2 regions of the Streptomyces sp. NPDC012935 genome follow, and region 1 is predicted to be linked to the other one. Evidence: riboswitches for the same ligand, from Rfam matches in the RefSeq annotation. Region 1 holds a riboswitch; the other holds the start of a gene.
The links. Region 1 has a riboswitch for cobalamin ahead of ACFY5C_RS30990 (ribonucleoside-diphosphate reductase subunit alpha). Riboswitches for the same ligand answer to the same signal wherever they lie in the genome.
Positions count from the first base shown of each region.

Region 1 (3,720 bases):
GGCGATACGGCTGCGCAGGGCCGACCAGCGCTCCGGCCAGGTCAGCTCGACGTCGTAGTGGTCGGGGTGCAGGACACCGCGGGCGGTACGGGTCTTCTCCCACGCCGGCAGCGGGCCGTTGCGCTCGGCGAGGTCGGCGGAGGCCTCGTAGGCGGCGAGCATGATGCGCTCGGCGATCCGGGCGGACAGGGCCTTCGCCTCGGCGGAGTCGAAGGGCAGGCGCAGCTTGAAGAAGACGTCCTGCAGGCCCATCGCGCCGAGCCCGACCGGCCGCCACTTGGCGTTCGACCGGCCCGCCTGCTCGGTCGGGTAGAAGTTGATGTCGACGACCCGGTCGAGGAACGTGACGGCCGTGCGGACGGTCGCGTCGAGCCGCTCCCAGTCGATGTCGCCGGTCATGGTGTTCACGAAGGCGCCGAGGTTGACCGACCCCAGGTTGCAGACCGCCGTCTCCCCGTCGTCCGTGACCTCCAGGATCTCCGTGCAGAGGTTGGAGGAGTGGACGACATGGCCCGGCAGGGCCGTCTGGTTGGCGGTGCGGTTGGCGGCGTCCTTGAAGGTCATCCAGCCGTTGCCGGTCTGCGCGAGGGTGCGCATCATGCGGCCGTACAGATCACGGGCGGGGATGGTCTTCTTCGCGAGCCCCGCCGCCTCCGCCTTGCGGTACGCCTCGTCGAACTCGTCGCCCCACAGGTCGACGAGATCCGGCACGTCCGACGGCGAGAACAGCGACCACGGCTCGTCGGCGTTGACCCGGCGCATGAACTCGTCCGGGACCCAGTGCGCGAGGTTCAGGTTGTGCGTACGGCGGGCGTCCTCACCGGTGTTGTCGCGCAGCTCCAGGAACTCCTCGATGTCGGAGTGCCAGGTCTCCAGGTACACCGCGGCCGCACCCTTGCGCCGGCCGCCCTGGTTCACCGCGGCGACCGAGGCGTCGAGGGTCTTCAGGAACGGCACGATGCCGTTGGAGTGACCGTTGGTGCCGCGGATCAGCGAACCCCGGGACCGGATACGGGAGTACGAAAGACCGATGCCGCCCGCGTGCTTGGAGAGGCGGGCGACCTGGTGGTAGCGGTCGTAGATGGAGTCCAGCTCGTCCTTGGGGGAGTCGAGGAGGTAGCAGGACGACATCTGGGGATGCCGGGTGCCGGAGTTGAAGAGGGTGGGGGAGGAGGGGAGGTAGTCGAGGCGGCTCATGAGCCCGTAGAGCGCGGCGACTTCGTCCACCGACCGGGCGGTGTCGTCCTCGGCGAGACCGGCGGCGACGCGCAGCATGAAGTGCTGGGGCGTCTCGACGACCTTGCGGGTGATGGGGTGCCGCAGGAGGTACCGGCTGTGCAGGGTGCGCAGGCCGAAGTAGCCGAAGCGGTCGTCGCCGTCCATGTCGACCAGGGCGTCGAGGCGGGCCGCGTGCAGGCGCACGAACTCGGCGGTCCGGTCGGCGATGAGGCCCTCACGGTGCCCGACCGCGACCGACCCGGTGAAGGACGTGACGCCCTGCGAGGCGGCCTCGGCGGCGATGGAGAGGGTCAGCAGCCGGGCGGCGAGCCTCGAGTAGGCGGGGTCCTCGGAGATCAGGCCGGCCGCCGCTTCGGTGGCCAGCTCGCGCAGCTCCGCCTCGTCCGCGAACGCGGACCGGCCGCGCAGCGCGGCGGCGGCGACCCGGCCGGGGTCGGCGTCGGGGAGGTCGGCGGTCAGCTCGGTCAGGGTCCGCAGCAAGGCGGTTCCCGGGGCGTCCTCGTCCGTAGGGACGGTCGGGACGGCTGAGGCCGGATCTGCTGGCGCGATGGTCACGTGGGGGCTCTCCCTCGCTCGGCACGGGGGCCTCGGCGAGGGCAGGGGGCAGCACACGAGCGCACACGGCGTCGCGTCCACCGGCCCATTCCGCGAGGCCCGGACGTCGGGCGCACCGGCCGGGTGGCCGGGCGCGCTGTCGGCAGGTCCTCGGACTGACTCCTGCGCATGCCGGTCCTGGGAACAGACATGCACAAGTACACCGTTGCGGGACAGTTCCGGATTCGCACCGGATTCCCCTGCGGCGACAGCGAGCATGAGCATACATCTTGTGCTCACCCGCCACGCCACCCCCAGATGTTGTGTCGCGCTGGTTTCAGAGCGTCAACTCGTAGGTGAGGAGAGTGATGTAGATCCGGGCGTGCATGGCTCGCTGGGTCGACAGGACGATGCGTACGCAGCCCTCCGTGGCGCGGGCGCGGGCGCGAGCGCGGTCGCTACGGGCGCGCACGTGCGGGCTGCCTCGCCAGGGGGCCGCCGGACGGGACGAAGGTCACCCCGCCCAGCAGTTGGCGGTCCGCGTGACCACCACCTCGGCGGCGGCCGCGCGCTTGGAGTATTTCCTGGTGGTGAACTCGCCGGGCGCGTCGAACTCGCCGGGATCCGTCGGCCGGATCGCGATGTCCATACGCCCGAGTCTGCCGGACCGGTCCCGGGGACGGCCCAGGGTTTTCGCCGAGGGCCGCCGGGTTGCGGGGAGTTCCGGGAGTGCTTCTATGGAGATAGGTGTCGGCGCTCCGCGGTCGCTCCGTTTCGAGAGTCCTCCTCGGAAGGAGACGAACGATGACGAGGGTCGTCCGTCGCCCGCCCGGCAAGAAGCGACCGCGCAACGCGCCGATGGCGACGCTGGCTCCGAGACGGGCGGGCACCTGGGTCAGGCAGGGGTTCGTGGCCCATTGGCACCGGCTGACGATCCGCCTGGAGGCTCGCGGCGGCACCACCCGCCCCAGGAAGTGGCGCCGGTGGTTCACCTACACCAACGTCACCCGGGCCATCTGGACGGTGGCCGCGCTCGCCTTGCTCGCGTGGGTGGTGGAGGGCCTGTACATCCTGATCTCGAGCAACACGACCAGCTTCGAGAAGTGGCGGCAGGGCAATGACGGATTCGAGACCGTCCTGCGCTTCCTCGGCCCGGTGCTCGCCGCGTCGCTCGCCGCCACCCTCTTTCTGTTCTGGTGGTACCGGTGGACCAAGCGGCGCTATCTCGCAAAGGCACGGGACGATCCCCACCGACTGGTGCTCACCGCCGGCCCGGACGCCACCGAGATCGTAGGCAGGGAGGAGATCGCCCAGGTCATCGCCGAACGGCTGCGCGAGCGCGACACGCGCCGTCCCTATCTGCTGGTCGGCGGTGTCGGCGTGGGCAAGACCGCCGTCCTGGTACGGCTCACCGAACTGCTGGCGGAGCAGAACGCCGTACCGGTGCCGATCCGGCTGCGGGACGCGAACGGCGGCACCGACCTGAACTTCGAACGCATGGCCAAGCAGCGCTTCATAGACGAGGCACCCCGGGGCATCCTCGCGCGCACCAAGACCGAGCGGGTCTGGCAGCAACTGCTCGCCGACGACAAACCCGTCGTCATCGCCGATGGACTGGAGGAGGCTCTCCTCGGCGACGGCCTCGAACAGAACCGGGACAACATCATCCGGCGAGCCATCGAGCGCGCCTACGAGGAGAAGCTGCCCCTCGTCATCGCCTCCCGTCCGCACAGCCCGCTGGAGAGCACCCCGGCCGCGATCGTCGAGCTGGAACCGCTCAGCGAGGAGGAGGCGTTGCGGTTCGTCCAGGCACGCGTTCCGGAGACGGACGAACGCCGCGTGGACTGGATCGTGGAGACGGCGGAGGTGACCGAGTCGCCCGTCTACCTCCAGATCGCCCGCGAACTGCACCGCCACGGCGCCCTGGAGCACGACCGGCCGGACAAC
Region 1 is NZ_JBIBBC010000015.1:208,219-211,938, reverse strand. Features, by position in the region: gene ACFY5C_RS30990 (ribonucleoside-diphosphate reductase subunit alpha) at 1-1,794, opposite strand, end outside; cobalamin riboswitch at 1,918-2,092, opposite strand; partial or broken gene ACFY5C_RS30985 (hypothetical protein) at 2,111-2,422, opposite strand; gene ACFY5C_RS30980 (ATP-binding protein) at 2,578-3,720, shown strand, end outside.

Region 2 (3,720 bases), on a different contig from region 1:
GGCACCGGGTGATCGACCGGGAGACGGTGCTGCGGCTGCTCGACGACGAGGTCGTCGCGCTCGGCCGCGAGTACCCGTGGGCGCCCGTCGACGAGATCCGCGCCCTGTTCGAACGGACCGCCCTGGCGGGCGAGTTGCCGCTGTTCTTCACCCCGGACGCGTACACGCGGCACCTCGTGAAGCGGACGGAGGCCGGGGCGTGAGCGGGGGCATCCAGCGCGTCGGCGTGGTCGGCGGCGGGCAGATGGGGGCCGGGATCGCCGAGGTGTGCGCACGGGCCGGCCTCGACACCGTGGTCTGCGAAGTGGACGAGGTCGCGGCCCGCGCCGCACGGGACCGGATGGCGGCGTCACTCGACCGCGCGGTGCGCCGCGGCAGGCTGGAGGAGGCCGCAGCGCGAGACGCGCTCGACCGCACGGCCTTCAGCGGCAGCCTGGACGATCTCGCCGACCGGCAGCTCGTCGTCGAGGCCGTCATCGAGAACCCGGCCGCCAAGACCGAGGTCTTCGCCGCGCTCGACAAGATCGTCGAGGATCCGGAGGCGGTGCTGGCGACCAACACCTCCTCACTCCCCGTCATGCGGCTGGGCATGGCGACCGGCCGGGCGGACCGGGTGGTGGGCCTGCACTTCTTCAACCCGGTGCCGGTGCTGCCGCTGGTGGAGATCGTGACCTCGCTGCACACGGCGCCTCAGACGCTTGCCGCAGTACGGGAATTCGCCACCAGGACGCTGGGCAGGACGGTGATCCACTCCCAGGACCGGGCCGGCTTCGTCGTCAACGCCCTGCTCATCCCGTACCTGCTGTCGGCGGTCCGGATGGCCGAGTCCGGCTTCGCCACAGCCGCCGACATCGACACGGGCATGGAGCTGGGCTGCGCCCACCCCATGGGCCCGCTCAGGCTCGCGGACCTGATCGGCCTCGACACCGTCGCCTCGATCGCCGGGTCGCTCTACGACGAGTTCAGGGAGCCCCTCTACGCCCCTCCCCCGCTGCTCCAGCGGATGGTGGAGGCGGGATTGCTCGGCCGCAAGACCGGCCGCGGGTTCCACATCTACGACCAGGACTGAGGGCCTGGTACGACGCGGGCTGAGGGGTCCGCGTCGCCGCCGGGAGTGAGGGTTCCCGCGCGGCTGACACAGGGGAAGGGCGGGAGGCGCTGTCAGGCGCTTCCCGCTCTGTGGCGCTCCCGCCCTCGCAACGCGCCGGGCACTCAGAGCCTGCCGAGTGGCCCGTCCTGGTCGCGGCGACCGCCTGCGGCTCCCCGGGGAAGGTCATCTCGGGTGCGCCCGTGCGCGGATGGAGGGCGACCTCGGCTCCACTCCGTACACCTCGGCCAGCAGCCGGGGCGTCGTCGCGGGTGTCCCATTTCACCATCCGGATGACGGATGCCGCGCTGCCCTGCGAGGTGCCACCCCGTAGGCTGGCCGGTGCAGCTGGTTCGCCCCGCCCGCCAGGTGGGATGCGTCGCAAGAGGGAACCCGGTGAGAATCCGGGACTGCCCCGCAGCGGTGAGTGGGAACGACCGCCGTCATCCGCACTGGGCCCGACGAAGAGGGCCTGGGAAGCGACGGCCAGTAGGTGTCCTCCGGTCAGGAGGACGTGCCCGCGAGTCCGAAGACCTGCCAACTGCCCGCGCGCGGACGACCCGTGCGCGGACATCCCGGTGACCTCGAGGGCGGGTCGGCGTACATACCAGGCGGACGACCGTGCCCAGCCGCGCACGCTCCGACCGTCCGGTTCGTCACCCCTTCGCGCTCTCGTCCCGTCGCCGGGATCTCAGGGATTCATCTCGCGAAGGAGATCTCCGTGACCACGAAGTCCGCAGCCGCGGCAGCACGGGCCACCGTGTACGGCTACCCCCGCCAGGGCGCGAACCGGGAACTGAAGAAGGCGGTCGAGGGCTACTGGAAGGGCCGTGTCACCGCTGGCGCCCTGCGCACCACGGCCGCCGACGTGCGCGCCGCCAACTGGCGGCAGCTGGCCGACGCCGGCATCCACGAGGTGCCCACCGGTGATTTCTCGTACTACGACCACGTCCTGGACACCACCGTCATGGTCGGCGCGATCCCCGAGCGCCACCGGCACTCCGTCACGGCCGGCACCCTCGACGGCTACTTCGCCATGGCGCGCGGCACGCAGGACGTGGCGCCGCTGGAGATGACGAAGTGGTTCGACACGAACTACCACTACCTGGTGCCGGAGCTGGGCCCTGACACCGTCTTCACGGCCGACTCGACCAAGCAGGTCGCCGAGCTGAAGGAGGCCCTCGCGCTCGGTCTCACCGCCCGCCCAGTCCTGGTCGGCCCGGTCACGTATCTGCTGCTCGCCAAGCCCGCCCCCGGGGTCGCCGCGGACTTCGAGCCGCTCACGCTCCTGGACCGCCTGCTGCCGGTGTACGCCGAGGTCCTCGCCGACCTGCGCGCGGCCGGCGCCGAGTGGGTGCAGCTGGACGAGCCCGCCCTTGTCCAGGACCGCACCCCGGCCGAGCTGAATGCCGCCGAGCGGGCCTACCGCGACCTCGGTGCCCTCACCGACCGCCCGAAGCTGCTGGTCGCCTCGTACTTCGACCGGGTCGGCGACGCCCTGCCGGTATTGGCGAAGGCCCCGGTCGAAGGGCTGGCGCTGGACTTCACCGGGTCCGCCGCAGCGAACCTGGACGCACTCGCCGCGGTCGGCGGGCTGCCCGGCAAGCGGTTGGTCGCCGGTGTGGTCAACGGCCGCAACATCTGGGTCAACGACCTGGAGAAGTCCCTGTCCACCCTGGGCACCCTGCTCGGGCTGGCCGACCGGGTCGACGTGGCCGCCTCCTGCTCCCTGCTCCATGTGCCCCTGGACACGGGCCTGGAGCGGGACATCGAGCCGCAGGTCCTGCGCTGGCTGGCATTCGCGAAACAGAAGACCGCCGAGATCGTCACGCTCGCCAAGGGCCTCGCCCAGGGCACGCACGCCGTCGCCGCCGAACTCGCCGCCAACCGGGCCGACCTGGCGTCCCGCGCCGGCTCGCCGATCACCCGTGACCCGGCCGTCCGCGCCCGCGCCGCCGCCGTCACCGAGGCCGACGCCCGCCGCTCCCAGCCGTACTCCGAACGCGCCGCCGCCCAGCGCGCCCACCTCGGCATGCCCCTGCTGCCGACGACCACCATCGGCTCCTTCCCGCAGACCGGCGAACTGCGCGCCGCACGCGCCGACCTGCGCGGCGGGCGCATCGGCGCCGCAGGGTACGAGGAGCGCATCAAGGCCGAGATCCAGGAGGTCATCTCCTTCCAGGAGAAGACCGGGATCGACGTCCTGGTGCACGGCGAGGCCGAACGCAACGACATGGTCCAGTACTTCGCCGAGCAGCTCACCGGCTACCTCGCCACCCAGCACGGCTGGGTGCAGTCCTACGGCACGCGGTACGTCCGTCCGCCGATCCTGGCCGGCGACATCTCCCGCCCCGAACCGATGACGGTGCGCTGGACGCAGTACGCCCAGTCCCTCACCGACCGCCCCGTCAAGGGCATGCTCACCGGCCCGGTCACCATGCTCGCCTGGTCCTTCGTCCGCGACGATCAGCCTCTCGGTGACACCGCCCGCCAGGTCGCCCTCGCCCTGCGCGACGAGGTGGGCGACCTGGAGGCAGCCGGGACTTCGGTCATCCAGGTCGACGAACCCGCTCTGCGCGAGACCCTGCCGCTGCGCTGCGCCGACCGTCCGGCCTACCTGGCCTGGGCGACGG
Region 2 is NZ_JBIBBC010000017.1:54,811-58,530, reverse strand. Features, by position in the region: gene aceB (malate synthase A) at 1-203, shown strand, start outside; gene ACFY5C_RS32140 (3-hydroxybutyryl-CoA dehydrogenase) at 200-1,069, shown strand; cobalamin riboswitch at 1,435-1,630, shown strand; gene metE (5-methyltetrahydropteroyltriglutamate--homocysteine S-methyltransferase) at 1,809-3,720, shown strand, end outside.
Region 2: it holds a riboswitch for cobalamin, as region 1 does, so the genes downstream of both, metE (5-methyltetrahydropteroyltriglutamate--homocysteine S-methyltransferase) here and ACFY5C_RS30990 (ribonucleoside-diphosphate reductase subunit alpha) in region 1, are expected to answer to the same signal.